3 regions of the Desulfovibrio mangrovi genome follow, and region 3 is predicted to be linked to each of the others. Evidence: predicted binding sites of a transcription regulator. Region 3 holds the regulator's gene; each other region holds the start of a gene.
What was found. The regulator sigma-54, encoded in region 3, starts transcription at its own class of promoters, with help from an activator protein. The targets are predictions, from matches to a motif close to CTGGCACGGNNNNTGCTT.
Positions count from the first base shown of each region.

Region 1: the regulator sigma-54 is predicted to act here: its motif matches at 2,645-2,662, upstream of N1030_RS00795 (PEP-CTERM sorting domain-containing protein).
Region 2: the regulator sigma-54 is predicted to act here: its motif matches at 2,221-2,238, upstream of N1030_RS10625 (DNA-binding transcriptional response regulator).

Region 1 covers NZ_CP104208.1:175,083-179,559, forward strand. The annotation lists gene N1030_RS00785 (sigma-54-dependent transcriptional regulator) at 1-14, shown strand, start outside; gene N1030_RS00790 (glycosyltransferase) at 117-1,265, opposite strand; gene N1030_RS00795 (PEP-CTERM sorting domain-containing protein) at 1,613-2,566, opposite strand; gene N1030_RS00800 (CAAX prenyl protease-related protein) at 2,884-3,573, opposite strand; gene N1030_RS00805 (HlyD family secretion protein) at 3,601-4,477, opposite strand, start outside.
Region 2 covers NZ_CP104208.1:2,311,805-2,316,281, reverse strand. The annotation lists gene N1030_RS10635 (sigma-54-dependent transcriptional regulator) at 5-388, opposite strand; gene N1030_RS10630 (sensor histidine kinase) at 385-1,812, opposite strand; gene N1030_RS10625 (DNA-binding transcriptional response regulator) at 1,809-2,204, opposite strand; gene N1030_RS10620 (sigma-54-dependent transcriptional regulator) at 2,417-3,826, opposite strand; gene N1030_RS10615 (ATP-binding protein) at 3,811-4,477, opposite strand, start outside.
Region 3 covers NZ_CP104208.1:990,258-997,104, reverse strand. The annotation lists gene N1030_RS04570 (manganese-dependent inorganic pyrophosphatase) at 1-546, opposite strand, end outside; gene N1030_RS04565 (PTS sugar transporter subunit IIC) at 701-1,366, opposite strand; gene N1030_RS04560 (PTS sugar transporter subunit IIB) at 1,395-1,856, opposite strand; gene N1030_RS04555 (PTS sugar transporter subunit IIA) at 1,863-2,300, opposite strand; gene rapZ (RNase adapter RapZ) at 2,357-3,244, opposite strand; gene N1030_RS04545 (PTS sugar transporter subunit IIA) at 3,259-3,708, opposite strand; gene hpf (ribosome hibernation-promoting factor, HPF/YfiA family) at 3,720-4,259, opposite strand; gene rpoN (RNA polymerase factor sigma-54) at 4,365-5,795, opposite strand; gene lptB (LPS export ABC transporter ATP-binding protein) at 6,033-6,755, opposite strand; gene N1030_RS04525 (LptA/OstA family protein) at 6,761-6,847, opposite strand, start outside.

The DNA.
Region 1 (4,477 bases), 820 kb from region 3:
CTCTTAAAAAATAGCCAGGCAGAAAGGATTCAACACAACGTGTAAGCCCCGTTTTACGGGGCTTTTTTGTCAGGGCAGTCAAGGATCGCTTTGAGGTGGGTTCAGAAATTGTTTGATTACGCGGTCGCCCCGGAACTTTCAGTCAGTTGCTCCAGATGTTCCGCACAGAGCAGGGGAGCATCATAAGTTGAAATGATGTGTTGCATCGTGCGGGCGTTGTCGCTGAATCGTGGCGAGCCGAGAATCTGCTGGACGGCATCATGCAGGGCCGTTGGGGATGTCTCGAATGTCTTTTGTGTGACTGTCAGCCCTGTGCCGAGCGCTTCCACTCTGCGCATGTTGAAGTGCTGATCCGGAATTGTGGGAATACCGATTACGGGAACGCCCTTGCCAAGCGCCTGATAGATGGTGCCGTTTCCGCCATGGCAGATGACTATGGCGCTTTTCTCCAGCACATGATTACCGTCTATGAATGGTGTGACCCGGATATCCGGATGATCCTGAGGCAGATCCTCCTTCTGGCCGCCGGTCGCGATAACGCCGCGCATGCCGTTGGCATCAAGCATGTTGAAGGCTGTTTCAAACAGCGCCGGAATGGCGGTGGAACCCATGCTGACAAAGACAAGCGGCCTTGTATCCTGAGCGTTTGCCATGTCCTGCCACCACTCTGGGGCGGGAGACGTACCGTTCCATACAATGGGACCCACGTAGTGGTAATGGGACGGCAGGCATCGTGTCGGGAAGTATTCAGGGGTATCTGCCAGCAGGGTCAGGTCGCCCCCCGCAAGGCAGTTTGTTGCTGTTGCCTGCCTGTGCAGTCCGTATCGCCTTGAGCGCTTGGAAAAGGCGGGCATGGCCATATTGAATACCGCCATCTCCAGCCAGAGGTTCAGATTGTCCAGCCACCTGTTCCATCCTGTAGATTCTGCGGCACAGGTTGGTGAGTGGTGGGCGCAGTCACCGGTGCGGGAGGGGAACAGCGGTACATACGGGTTGGCGCGATAGGCTGTTGAAGAGACGTTGACGATGGCCGCATGGGGGACCTTGGCAATGTATGTGGATATTCTGGCCGAAAAACGGCCGTCCGTTAGAACCACATCCGGGCGTACGGATTTGAAGAGCTCCACGTCTGCGTCAATCATTTTGTCCAGTGTGTTTTCATCAACGAAGCGAAGCTTGCCGTCACGTATGTTGTCGAAAAGCTGCTTTGGGTCGGGTTCGAACAATGGGAACGTATTGAATCCTTCCTGTTCAAGTATCCGCATCTTCGGGCTTTCACCTGCAAACTCTACCAAATGCCCACGTTGCCGAAGTGTTTTACCGGCCTCAAGCACTCTGCTCAGGTGTGAGTACGTGTGGGAGTATGGGATGCAGAGAATGCGCATGGCAGCCTCCTTGGTTCTGATTGGCGGTTCTAAAGGATCTGCTGAAAGTGTGTCGGTATTGTTTGCAGAATGCGATTATTATATGTCTGATCAATATGTTGAGTGCAGGGGGCTTGCAGGCTGTTTGGTAATACCGACCTTGTCCGGCTTTGACCGGGAAAGCAAAACAAAGAGGCGCAGACCATGGTGGTCTGCGCCTTTGTTATGCTTCTTGGGAGTTTATGAAGCTAGGCAACCTGATTCCTGCGGCAGAAGAAGCCCAGTACGAGCAGGCCGAGGCCGCTGAGCAGGATGGTTGCAGGTTCAGGAACGGTGCCGAAGGAGCTTGCGCCATCAACTTCGAAGGCAAAGTCGCCGGGGCTGCCGTCCCCGTTGGGGTAACCGTTGATGTGGGCGTAATCACCGTTGCCAGCCAGCAGGAGGTAGTCAATGGGGATCGTGCCGCCAGCCAGAGTCTCGATGCCATCGGGGGGATCGATGTGAGTGAAGGGGACACTCTGCGTTCCGACAAAGTCCAGAGTGATGAAGAGAGACTGGGCAAGAAGGGCAGCAAGGGTTTCTTCATCAAGGGTGAAGTAGCCGTCAGCAAGGAAGTCGATGAGCATATTGGCCTTTGTACCACCGCCACCTTCCATGGCCGCGACATCGGGCTGTGCAAGGGTGCCGTTAGGGTAGTTGTCAAGGTAAGGAACGATGTCGCCGGCGGTGGAGTAAGTGGAGGTGCCGAGGCTGGTAAAATGTCCGCTGAGGATAAGCGTTCCATCAGTGGTGTGGTCGAGGCTGCCCGCGGTGTCGATATACACTTCAAAGTAGTTAAGATCGGAAGGGAGCAGATCAAAAGAAGCAAAGCTCAAGCCGGGCAGGGTATAATAGGTTCCGGTTTCCGAGAACCCAGCTATTGCGTTGATCTCATATGCTGGATCAAGACTTGCCAAACCACCGGGAGTCAGGAGGTTCGACAGGGTGGACTGCAGATATACATCCGAATCCCATGTCCAGCTATCTTCTGCGCTGAAAATTACAGAGTCCTTTGCCACACCTGCGCCAGGAGCCCAGTCAAAACCGGTGATTTCAATACCGCCTCCGCCACCGGTCGGGTCAAAGAAAATTTGCGCATGGGCTGATAAGCTCCCCGCGAGGACCATCAACGCAACTGCGATTGTAGCGATTAGCTTTTTCATTTTTTCAACCTTCCTTAGATTTTTTGGAGGGGAAAAAGACCCCTGGCAAATTTTGATGATACGGTTTCGAAGCTAATTGTGCACGGAGTGTGCCATTTGAATATCGTTTTGAAATTTAAGGTAAAAATGCGATTCCCAGGGTGGTTGTTATGGCGTGGGGCTTTCAGATGTGACAGGTTGTCCGACAGTTATCGACAGACCTTACATACGACCGGCCGGAGGACGGATGCGGGGCAGAAAAAGCCCGCTGTGTCCTGAGGACAAGCGGGCTGTTGTTACTGAAATTTCTTTATCTGATTGGTAATTACAGAGGGGGGCTACCAGAACCACCACTGCTCGTACCGGATGACATAGAGTCCCAGCAGCAGGTTGGTTACGGCGTGCGAGAGAATACACTGGGCAATGCTGCGTGTTCGCCAGTAGATGGTATTGTATGCCAGTCCGGCGAGAAAGCCCGCAGCCACGGAGTGGTGTTCCAGTGCAAAGAGGAGGGCTGTGCCGAAGAAGGTCAGCGGAGAGATGGTACCAATGGGGAGGGAAGTGAAATCTGCTTTCTGCAGATAGCGGATGAGAAATGAGCGCCAGAAGAGTTCTTCGATTATCGGAACAACCAGAGCAGCTCCTGCAAGGCGTACAGCAATGAGGGCTGTTCGTGGAACGCCTTCAGGGACGGCCTGTGGCGTGAAGCTGGTCTGCGGTATGGACAGGACGGCCCAGGGCTGGGTCAGATAAATCCATAGTCCGAACACCGCTATGCCGAGTGAAATGCTTAATGAGGACTGCCTCAGCTGAGAGAGTTCTCTCCATCGGATTTCATTGCAATGTCTGTAGAAAAAGAAAAGAGTTGCCAAGGCGCAGGTTATTTTAACAGGATACAGCAGTGTCTGGCTTTCCGGCGAAAGCAGGGATGACGTGGCTGGAATCAGGGCGATGATCTCGCTGGTTGCCACAAAGAGCATGTACACCGCGAAAGGGGCTACGCGCGGAAGGTATTTCGGGAAGTTCATGAGGGCAAACCCTCCGTGAATGTGGCGTTATGGTGTTGCGGAGATGAACACGTCCATGCGAAGGCCGCTTACCAGCGGGCCGGGGGCATCCAGCGTCACAATGATCTCCAGAACCTTTCTGTCCATGGTTTCTGCGGGATCACCTGAAAAGATTTTCTTTCGTCCCATTATCTGGCTGATGCGGGTTATTCTCCCGGGAAAACGCTGCTCGCCAAAGGCCGTTGCCGTTGCGTAGGCGGGCAGGCCAACCCGCAGATGGCCGATGTCCTTTTCGTCCACCTCTGCCCGGATATTCAGCGTGCTTATGTCGCCAAGCGCTATGACGGGACTGTCAAACAATATGGAAACCGCCTCGCCGCCTTGACGCAGCAGTCGAAGCACCGTGCCTGCTATGGGGGCGGTCAATCGTGTCTTTGCCAGTTCGGCTTCAGCCTCGTGCAGGCGGGCTTTGCTGGCATTTACGGAAAATGCCGCCTTTTTGATGTCTTCGGAGCGGAAAGGCCGGTCGGCCAGTTCAAATCGGGCCTGGGCTTCCTTGTGGGCTTCTTTGGCTACATAGTATTCCTTCCACGCTCTGTAGACTTCTTCGGTCGCAATATGGTCATTTTTCTGAAGGGCGTCTCTGCTCTTTGCTTCCCGCAGATTCTGCTCCATTATCATTTTGGCCTGCTTCACAGCGGCCCATGCTTCATTTCGTTCCTGCTGTCTGCCGCCGGAGATCTGTTTGCGGTATTCCGTTTCGGAAATACTGTTTTCGGCCCGGGCATTCTCAACCTTGGCAAGGTAGGAATCCTGCTTCAGTCGGGCCAGCAACTGCCCCGCCTTGACGCTCTCGCCTTCGGATACAAGCACTTCTTCAATCAGTCCGCTGAGCTCGAAGGAAAGCTCAAGTTCTTCTGAAACA
Region 2 (4,477 bases), 1.3 Mb from region 3:
AGGATCAGACCCGCAGCCTTGTGCGGGACGCGTCCCGCAACTTGAACATCAACTCGTCAATGTCTGCCGGTTTGAGCAGGTAATCGAAAGCGCCAAGCGCCATGCCGCTGATGGCGACTTCGAGGTCGGCGTGGCCCGTGAGCATGATGACTTCCACCTCAGGGTGGGCCGCCTTGATGCGCTTGAGGGTTTCGATTCCGTCCATTCCGGGCATTTTCACATCCAGTACAACAGCATCGACCGGATGGTTTTCCAGCAGTGCCAGTGCCTCTTCGCCGGACCCTACGGCATGGACCTGCATTTCGCGCCTTTCCAGCCTGCGGGCCACGACGGAGAGAAAGTCGGGTTCGTCGTCTACCAGCAATACGGTCATGGGTTCGGTGGTCATGCCAAGTCTCCTTCGGGTCGGTGGTTCTGCTCCGGTTCTGCGGGAGCTCTGTTCTCGTCCTCGTTGTCCTGTTCTGCCAGCATGTCCTCATCGGTTTCCATGCGGGGCAGGGCCAGAACAAATATGGTGCCTTCTCCTTCCGCGCTGCGGACGCTCAGTGTGCCCTTGTTGCGCCTGGCCAGTCCGTAGCAGATGGCCAGCCCAAGTCCGGTGCCCTTGCCAGACGGTTTGGTGGTGAAGAAGGGCTCGAAAATTCTGGAACGTATCGCCTCGCTCATGCCGGGGCCGCTGTCGGCTACCGCAATGCACACCCTGTCGCTTTCTTCCCAGGTGAACAGGGAAAGGGTGCCGTGTTCCTGATTCTGCATGGCGTCGAGCGCGTTCCCTACAAGGTTCATCAGTATCTGTTGAACATGTGCCTGTGCCGCGTATGCCGTTGAAATGCCGGGCTGGGTGCGAACAGTCAGCGTCACCCCCTGTCGGGTGCAGCGGTGTTTGCTCAGGGCAGCCACCTCTTCGGCTGTCTGGTTCAGGTCCACCGGAGCCGCCTCTACTGCCCCCTGCCTGGACAGGCGCAGCAGGTTGTGGGTGATGTCGCGGCAGCGGGCGCCCTGCGTGCGGATGGTCTGGGCGGATGTGCGTACCTTCTCGGCCAGCTCTTCTCGGGGCAGATTGTCTTCAGTCAGATCTTCTATCCAGCCGGCTTCCTGCGTCATGATGGAAACCGGATTGTTGATTTCATGGGCTATGCCCGCAGCCAACGTGCCGAGAGAAGAGAGCCGGTTGGCCTCCACCATGCGGCGTTCAAGGGCGCGGCGGCGCAGTTCCTCGGAAGAGAGCTTCTGCTGCACGTAGCCGGAGAAAACCAGCGAGTTGTATATGAGCAGCATTGCAAGCACGCCGGAAACGATCAGCGTCATGCCCCATGCGAATTCCATCTGCGGAAACAGCGAACCCAGCGGCGTGGCCACGACAACGGCGCGGCTCAGGGCCTCCGGTGCGGCGAACTGCAGAGCCACTGCGGCCATGGCAATGCTGCCGGGGAAGGGCGGCGTGACGGTCTTGATCGTCCATCCCAGTCCTTCATCTGCCTGCAGCGTTGCGGCAAGCTGGGCTGCTTCTTCCGATACGGGGTGGTGAACCACCTCGCCTTCCGACTGCACAACCGCACCGTTCTCTATGTAGATGACGGTTGCTGACGGAAAGGCATCACGGGCGTTGCGGAGCGCCTCCGGCACGGACTGGGCCTGCTTGGTCACTGCATGAACCAGTGCACCGAAGGGACGCTGCGCATCGCTACCGTACGCCGTGAACAGCAGGCTGCTGACCACAAGGGCAAGCAGAGCCACCGGCGTTGCGGAAAGTAGAATCACTCTGGCGGCCAGCCAGCGGAAGGAGTCATGTGGGTTTTGGGTTAGGGTCATCTCTGAACCTCCCGCATGGCCTGACCTGTCAGTGTTGATTCAACCGCCAGAAGCAGCCTCTCGGGGTCTGCTTCCTTGTACACTGTTCCGGAAGTCGGCACGGCAATTCCGATATCCTCCCCGGCGGAGAGCGGGTGAAGGATGACAGGCACTCTTTCTGTCAGAATGCCCTTGCCGGCTTCCAGAAGCGCGAACAGGTAAGGCAGGTCAGGGTCCAGCACGAGCAGGGCGGGGTTCTCCCTGATCAGAATCTCAGCGGCTTCATAACCGTTGGCGGCGAGCAGTACCGGATAGCCCCTGTTCTGAAAGGCCTTCTCCAGCAGCGCGCCGATTCGGCTGTTACGCTCCGCTATGAGTATGGTGCAGGCACCCTTGTCTATGACCTGATACATGTTCATGCCCCACTAAAGGCAACCGGCGTGCCAAAAGTGTGCGCTCTTTTTGCAAAATATTATCCTTGTATAACAGCATATTGTGACGACAATGAAAAAGGCGGCCCCAAGCAGGGGCCGCCTTCGGTGTCAGGCTTTTTTACGATCTGTCTGTCCGGATATGGACAGCAAAGGGCAGGGTGTCATGTCTGTTTACAGACAGGGGCGGAAGGTTAACTGACGGATGCCTCCACCTTGAGACCGTATTTTTCGATGCGGGCGATGAGCGTGGGCCGGGACATGCCCAGCAGCTTGGAAGCCCTCGTGCGGTTGCCGCCGGTGAGGGTGAGCGCTTCGCGGATGACGATGGCGCAGAACCTGTCGCCCAGTGCTTCAAACAGACCGTCACCCGGCTCGGCCAGCAGGGCATGGCGAACCCAGCGGACGACCGACTCTTCGGTGTTCTCGTCCAGTCCGCCGGAAGCAGAAACGGCTTCTCCGAGCAGGGCGGCGATATCTTCGGCGTCTATGGGAAGGCCGCGGCTGAAGATGAGGGCCTTCTGTATCATGTTGCCAAGCTCACGGACGTTGCCCGGCCATGGGAAATCCTGCAGGGCGGCCTTGGCCCGTTCCGTGAGGCCGGGGTTGGGCATGTTCAGTTCATTGGCGTACTTTTCAAGGAAGTGAACCGCCAGCAGGGGAATGTCCTCGCGGCGCTCGCGCAGCGGGGGGAGCGTCAGGGATACCACGTTCAGGCGGTAATAAAGATCTTCACGGAAGTCGCCGGAGGCTACGGCTTTTTCCAGGTCGCGGTTGGTGGCGGCGATGATGCGGACATCAACCGGAATGGGCAGTTTGCCGCCAAGTCGCTCGATCTGGCGTTCCTGCAGCAGGCGCAGAATCTTGGCCTGAATGGAAGGGGGCATGTCGCCGATTTCATCGAGAAACACCGTGCCGCGGTTGGCCTGTTCAATCTTGCCTGCCTTGCGGTTGCTGGCACCGGTGAATGCGCCCTTTTCGTAGCCGAAGAGTTCGCTCTCCAGCAGGGTTTCAGGAATGGCCACACAGTTGATGACGCAGAAAGGGTGTTCGGAGCGGGTGCTGTGCTTGTGTACGGCGTTGGCCACAAGCTCCTTGCCGGTGCCGGATTCGCCGCGGATGAGAATGGTAGCCTGCGTGGGAGCGGCGCGGCCTATCTGTTTGCAGACTTCCTGCATGGCCACGCTGCGGCCGAGCAGGGCGTGGGAGGTGGCGACGGAATCGCTGCTCATGGGTCTGGGGGCCCGCACTTCCACCGCACGGCCGATGAGGGCGAGCACATCCGGCACGTTGAAGGGCTTCATGACGTAGTCGAAAGCCCCCATCTTGGTGGCCTCAATGGCCGTCTCCGTGGTGCCGTAAGCCGTCATGACCAGAACGGGAAGCGCGGGATACATGCCGCGCAGCACCTTGAAGGTTTCAAGTCCGTTCATGCCGGGCAGGCGCACGTCCAGTACGGCCATGTCCGGTTCCGATTCCGCGGCGATTTCCACGCCTTTTTCTCCGCTCGGCGCCGTGAGCACGTTGTGCCCTTCGGCTTTCAGAAGCTTTTCGAAGCTCTGGCGGAGCTGCGGATCGTCATCCACCACTAGGATCGTAGCCATGTAGACCTCCTGTTGCCCGGCAGGGCAATGACAAATACTGCGCCGCCGTCATCGCCGGAACGTACGTGCAGCCAACCGCCATGTTCTTCCACAACGCGGCGGGCGATGGCAAGCCCGAGACCGGAACCTTCTTCCTTGGTGCTGAAGAAGGGGTCGAATATCTTGTCCATGATGTCGGCCGGAATGCCCGGACCGTTATCTGCAATGCGGATGACAGCCACTTCGCCCATGGGTTCAATGAGGCCGGTTTCTTCCGTCACGGTGATGGTGCCGCCGGTAACCAGTGCATCGCAGGCGTTGATCATCAGGTTGACGAACACCTCCTTGAGCTGGTCTGCATCAAGGGGAATTTCCGGCAGGCGTGCCTGACGGTTGAGCACGATCTCCGTGCCGTTGGATTCCAGCCGGTGCCGCAGCAGGCGCAGGGCCATGTCCACCACGTCCGAGGGGCTCTGGTTGCGGGGACGCAGCTTGGGACGGCGGGCGAATTCCAGAAAATTCTTCACGATGCTTTCCACGTGGGAAATCTCTTCGCTGACCACCTCGAAGTCTTCACGCTGGTGTTCATCAAGCTCCAGCGAGCGTTCCAGCGAGAACAGACGCATCTTCACCGAGGTGAGCGGATTGCGGATGGAGTGAGCCACGCCTGCG
Region 3 (6,847 bases):
CATTTCCATGCCCACTGCGGTGGTGTCGGTTACGCCGGCGATAGCTGCGAGTTCGGCAACAGCCTTCTTGTCAGCATCGGTGGTGGTAACGGACTTGAACATAACGGTATCGGACAGGATGGCGCAGAGCAGGCCGCCTGCGATGCCCTTGGGCACTTCAACACCGTAGAAGTCGTACATGGCCTTGATAACGGTGCCGCAGCAGCCTACGGGCCATACCCACATTTCGAGGGGGTTGGAGGTAGTTACGTCACCCAGCTTGTGGTGGTCGGCAACGCCAACAACTTCAGCGTCCTTGATGTCTGCGGGCAGCTGAGCACCGTCGGTGGTGTCAACGAGCCACAGCTTCTGGCCGGCAACGGAAGTAACAACTTCGGGAGCGGTCAGGCCGAACTTTGCGAGAACGAAAGCGGACTCGGGGGTCACTTCGCCCTGAGCAACAGCCTTGGCTTCCATGCCGCGCTTGCTGAGCAGGTCAGCGATAGCGATAGCGGAAATGATAGAGTCGGTATCGGGGTTCATATGACCCATAACGAGAATTGCCATGGTAAAACTCCTCCAAATTGGGTTTGACTATGCGATTAGCTCGCCTTCTTCCTAAAATAGTTTGTGCCAAATAGCACAAACATAAAAGTCTGCCAAGTGGGAGCAAGGGGGTAGGCCCCATTTTTTTTGGAAAAATCAGAAGTTCAAAGCGAAATCAGGCAATGCCGATCAGGACAATGGAGACAAGGCCGAGCGCGAATACGAAGTAGGAACGTCGGACACGAAGAGACATGACGCCGCCAAGCCCTGCAACGAACCAGAGATGCAGCCACTCCACCCCATTAATTACCGGCAGGTGACCAAGATACCAGGACAAACCTCTGATCGTGCCAATAAGCACAAGCTGACAGAGACAGAAGAACGCCACATGCATGACAAAGGATTGCAGGAGTGAGCGGAAAAGAATCCGGCCCGGCTCGCTGTCCTCCACATCTTTTCTGCCCCACTGGATAAGCCGGTTGTACCCGGCGTTCTGCATTTTGCGCTGCCAGTATTCAATACGTGATGCAAGCAATGCGGCAGGCAGGCTGACAAGCATGGGAAAAGCAAGCAGCGAGGCGTCCTGAATATTGAAGTAGCGAGAAACACCCAGAGTAAGCAGCATTGAGGCTACAGCATTGGGGGGAATGTACGTACCGGCGGGGAACAGGTCGAGCCAGATGAGCTCAAAGAAAATGGCAACGTGAATGGCCAGCGCCCATTCTCCTGTTGCGACTCCCCACAGGAAGCCGGCAGCGAGCGGGCGCTCCAGAAAGCCAAAATTCAGCGCAAATCGCAGAACAGACGAGAAGGCAAAAAAAAAGCGAGGGGAGCTACCCAGAGGACGGAAGGAAGAAGACTATCCATTATTACCACCCCTTGACTTGGACCGGCTCATTGGGAACACATCGGAAGTCCAGCTCAACGCTGCGTTTGCAGAAAAAGCGCAGACAGGCCTCATCTTCCTCGGTTACGGCCACATGAGCGCATAGCTGCTTCTTGCCCGGGGAATAATGAAGATTGCCGATATTCAGCACAGAAAAGGAAAAACCATTCTCGAGAATACGCCTCGCATCACCGCAATTAGCTACGAGAACCAGGGTATCCTGCATCTCGCCAGCATGCTTTGTTGCGTAATCCTTGAGGGAGTGCACGTGAATGAAATCTGCCTTGATGCGGCCGGGAACAGCCAGTGAGGCGATCTGCTGCTGCAAATCATCGGCCGCCATTTCATCATTGACGACCAGAAGGCGCTTTGCGCGTGTGTAGGGCAGCCAGGTTTCGATGACTTGCCCGTGTATGAGCCTGTTGTCTATACGAACCCACTGCATGGCGCGCTACCCGTGTTTAACCTTTCGGCGCAGCACTTCGCCTGCCACGACAATTCCCTTGTCGCCCGCAGTCTTGGCTTCTTCCGCCAGTTTATGCAGATCCATCTTCCGGCAACCGAACACTTTGAGCAGCATGGGAAGGTTCACCCCCGTAAGCACTTCAACATTGCCGGAACTGAGCAGAGAAAGGCTCAGGTTGGTGGGGGTGCCACCAAACATGTCGGTGAGAATGAGAACTCCCCTGCCCTTGTCTACACGGGCAACGGTTTCCTTGAGGCGGGCAACGGTCTGCGCAACTTCCTGCGTACCGTCAACACTCACCGTACCGCAGTCGTCCTGCGTACCAAGAATGACTTCCGCAGCACGCAGCAGAGCGGAACCGTAATCAGCGTGGGTAACGATAACCACGCCGACAGGGGCAACTTCTTTAATGGATTCAGTCATGTGGGCAGTATTCTCCACCGGCGGAAATAATAGGCAAAAAGTGCGTTCTGACGAAGCTAGACCAGCTCCATATGCCGGTGCTCAATGGATACAGCAAAATCAAAGTTTTTCAAAGCCTCAAAAAGGGCTTCAGCTGCGGCGACCGACCGGTGCCTGCCCCCCGTGCAGCCAATGGCGACTGTGGCGCGGTAACGCCCTTCAGACTCCATCTGCGTCAACGTGAAGTGCAGGAATTCTGTCAGACGCTCCAGATATTCCTTCCCCACGCCGGAACCGAGCACATACTTTGATATGACGGGGTCTTTTCCGGAAAGGGGCCGAAGATCCGGTTCATGATGAGGGTTAGGCAGAAAACGCAGGTCGAACACCATATCGGCCTCGGCAGGTGTGCCGTACTTGAAGCCGAAGGTCAACAAATGCACGCGCATGCTGCGCCTGTTGCCCTCGATAATGGTCCATTTCTGCTGGATGACCCGCCTTATATCATGAATGGAATAATCGGAAGTATCGATTACAAGATCGGCCATGGCGCGGACCGGCTCAAGCAGCTTACGTTCAGTCTCCATGGCTTGTTCAAGGCCCAGTCCGCCGCTCTCAAGAGGATGCGGACGACGTGTTTCCTTGTAACGACGGACTATTACGTCGGGCCGTGCTTCCATGAATATGATCGCAGGAGCCACCCCCTTGTCCCGCATTGCCTGCAGAATGGCATGAAAACCGCTGTCGAACTCGAAATGGCGCAGGTCCATTCCCAGCACCAGACCACGATACTTGGCCAGACTCCGTTCATCAAGAATGGAGACCAACTGCATGGCGAGGGATACGGGGAGTCCGTCAATCGTATAGTAACGCAGATCCTCGAAGACCTTGAGAACGGTACTCTTGCCGCCACCGGACAACCCGGTGACGACAAGGACGGGAAATGACGGAGAAGTAGAGTCCATAATGCGTGGCGTCCTCAGGCGTCGGCAAGAAGCTGCCAGAGTTCATCAACGCCGGAGGCAGACATAATGGCGTTTCTGAATTCCTTGTCCTTCAGCAGGCGGGAAATCTGAGCCAGAATGCGCAGATGTACTCCGGCCACCTGTTCCGGAGCAAGGACAAGAAAGAAGATATTGCAGAGCTTGAAATCCAGCGATTCAAAGTCCACGCCGGAAGTACTGCGGCCAGCAACGAGGATAATCTTGTCCAGAGTGTCGAGCTTGCCGTGCGGGATGGCAATGCCATCGCCTATGCCTGTGGTTCCGAGGCTTTCCCGTTCCTTGAGAACAGCGAGAACACGCTCACTGTCCAGATTCGGGTTTGCCTTGACCACGGCCGCAACGAGCTCCGCCAGCACCTCCTCTTTGGTGCTGGCGGTCAGCTCGGGCAGAATCATTTCTTTATCCAGGTAATCACCCAGTTTCATTTTTCAGAATCCTAGAAGGTCGGATCAATGAGACCGAAGTCTCCGTTTTCACGACGGTAGATGACGTTTACGCGCTCCGTCTCGGCATTCAGGAACACAAGGAACTCATAGTCCAGGGAGTCGAGCTGCAGAGCGGCTTCGTCAATCCCCATCGGCTTGGGGGTAAAGCGGTCAGTACCGACAATGGTACGTTCGCGACCGGCACCGGTATCAGCATAGCTGAAGATGTCTTCACGCAGAGCCATCTCTGCACCGCGACGGTGATCCTTGCCCTTCTCCACATGCTTCTTCACCTGGGAAGAGAGCTTGTCAAAGACCAGGTCAACCGTTGCATACATATCTTCAGACTTCTCATTGGCAGAGAGGTTCAGGTTGTCGGCAACCAGCGTCACATCAATTCTGTGACGGTAATTGTCAACGCTCATTCCCACCTGCATTTCCGACTTACCGTGCGGCTGCAGGAACTTGCCAAGCTTTTCAAAACGACGGCGGGCATACTTCTTCAGATGATCGGAAGGCTCGAAGTTCTTGAATGTGAATGCGATGTTCATATATGCCTCCTTAAATGTTCGAGATACTGCACTTTGTGCAGTTATGCCTCTCACGTCTTTGAGGTTGCCTCCAACCCGACCCGGCGCTGCCGGAAGCTCCCTCCGTTAAAAAGCGGACTTCCGCTTGGACGATGAAGGGATGTCCATAGCTGTACGATACTTCGCAACGGTTCTTCGGGCAATATTCAATTGCAATTTTTCTTTGAGAATTTCACCGATGCGCTCATCGCTGAGCGGACGTTTGGGATTTTCGTCGCCAATAAGCTGCTTAATGAGGGCCTTAACGCTCTCAGAGCCTACGGAGCTGCCATCATCCATACCGATGGCGCTGTTGAAGAAGAACTTCAGCTCGAAAATTCCGTGCGGGGTCGCCACGTATTTACTGGTGGTAATACGGCTGACCGTGGATTCATGCATACCGATATCGTCAGCGATATCCTTGAGAATCAAAGGCTTGAGTGCGGTTACACCTTCCTCGAAGAAGCCGCGCTGATATTTTACGATACTCTCCATAACCTTGTAGAGCGTGCGCTGGCGCTGATGCAGGCTCTTGATGAGCCATGAAGCAGAACGCATCTTCTCCTGGAAATAATCCTTGTCAGATCCTGTCACCACAGGAAGAGTATCAACTATATCAGAAAGTTGCAGACTTGGCAGACCTTCTTCGTTGAGAATGATGACGAACTCTCCGTCATATTTGTGCACGAATACATCCGGTGCCACATACTGAGGTTCGCTGCTGCCGAAACTGGCACCCGGCATGGGATCAAGGGTCTGGATGAGTTCAAGATACTCCCGAAGATCATCCATGTTGATACGGAACTTGCGACACAGCGGCTTGTAGCGGCGCTTCTCCAGATCCTCAAGGTGATCCCGGACGATTTCCACCAGTACGGGGTCGCGGTCGTAGCCCAGCACTTCAATCTGCACCAGCAGACATTCCTGAGGCGTGCGTGCGGCAACGCCGACTGGATCGAAGCGCTGAATGCGGCGCAACATCTCTTCCACTTCCGCCGTTTCGACATCGGGCCCTGCCATCTCCGCCATTTCCTGAAGAGAGGCATGCAGATAGCCGTTGGAACCGATGTTGCCGATAATGATCTCGCCTATGGTGTGCTGGCGTTCGGTTATATTGGAGAGTGTGAGCTGCCAGGAAAGATGGCCGTCCAGAGACGGGCGGGAAGACAAGCGGGCCTCGAAGGAGGTGCCTTCCTCGGGAATTTCGGTCTCGCGGGAAGCAACCTGTCTGGTCGTACTGGAAAAGTCTCCCAGATAGTCTTCCCAGTCGGCATTGGAGGCGAGTTCCTTGTCATAGGCTTCGGCGGTCTCGGAACGCAGCTCAGGCTTTTCCGTGGCATCCGCCGGTGTGAGGGCTTCGGAAGCTTCTTCGAGAAACGGATTCTCCAGCAACTCCTGCTGCACGGTCTCCATGAGCTCAAGACGGGACAACTGCAACAGCTTGATCGCCTGCTGCAATTGCGGCGTCATTACGAGTTGCTGAGAGAGCTTCAGTTGCTGACGTAGTTCAAGTGCCATAGGCGCTGTCATCCGAAATCGTTACCCTGCCAGATTTTCACCGACAGGAAAGATCTGTTCTGCGTTGAGTAAAATCCACCCCTATCAAGAAGCATTCCAAAATCTCTATGCCTGGCTCCTTTTTGCCATACAAGCAATAACCATGCAACAAAGAAAAGCCCGAAAATCGGGCTTTTGCGGCATAGAGAAATCTCTTCTCAAAACTTTTTAGAGAGTTGTCAGAAAAAACTGGAAAACTTACAGGCTGAATCCTTCACCAAGATAGACGCGTCTGGCCTTGGGATCGTTCACTATCTGCGCAGGAGTGCCGTTGAGGATGATCTGCCCCTCGAACACAAGATATGCACGGTCACAGATATTCAACGTTTCACGCACGTTGTGGTCAGAAATAAGGACACCTATACCCCGGTTGCTCAACCCCCGAATGATAGCCTGAATATCGTCTACAGCAAGAGGATCGATACCGGCAAAGGGTTCATCCAGCAGGATAAAGCGCGGCTTGCGGATCAGGGCACGGGCTATTTCCAGACGACGACGCTCACCGCCGGAAAGATGCATGGCCATGGAGTCTGCAATGTGGGTAATGCGGAACTCTTCAAGCAATGTATCCGCCCTCTTCCGCTGGACGGATTTGGGCATATCGGTATGCTCCAGAATGAGCTCCAGATTCTGACGAACTGTCAGCTTGCGGAATACGGAGCTTTCCTGCGGAAGATAACTCAGACCGACACGGGCACGTTCGTGCAGGGGCCAGTCCGTGATTTCGCTGCCATCGTAGCGGACAATACCGCTTGTGGGTTTGACCATGCCGATGAGCATATAGAAGGTCGTTGTCTTGCCTGCCCCGTTGGGTCCAAGCAGGCCTACCACCTCGCCCTGCTTCATACTCAGGGAAATACCACGAACAACTTCACGCTTGCCGTATTGCTTATGGAGAGATTCAGCTTCAAGAACCGACATGCTGCCTACTTCTTAACGCGCTTGGGAGCGGAGAAAAGGGCTTCTACAGGAAGTGCGGAAGAGCCAAGAACTTCGCTCTTGTTTTCCTTCAC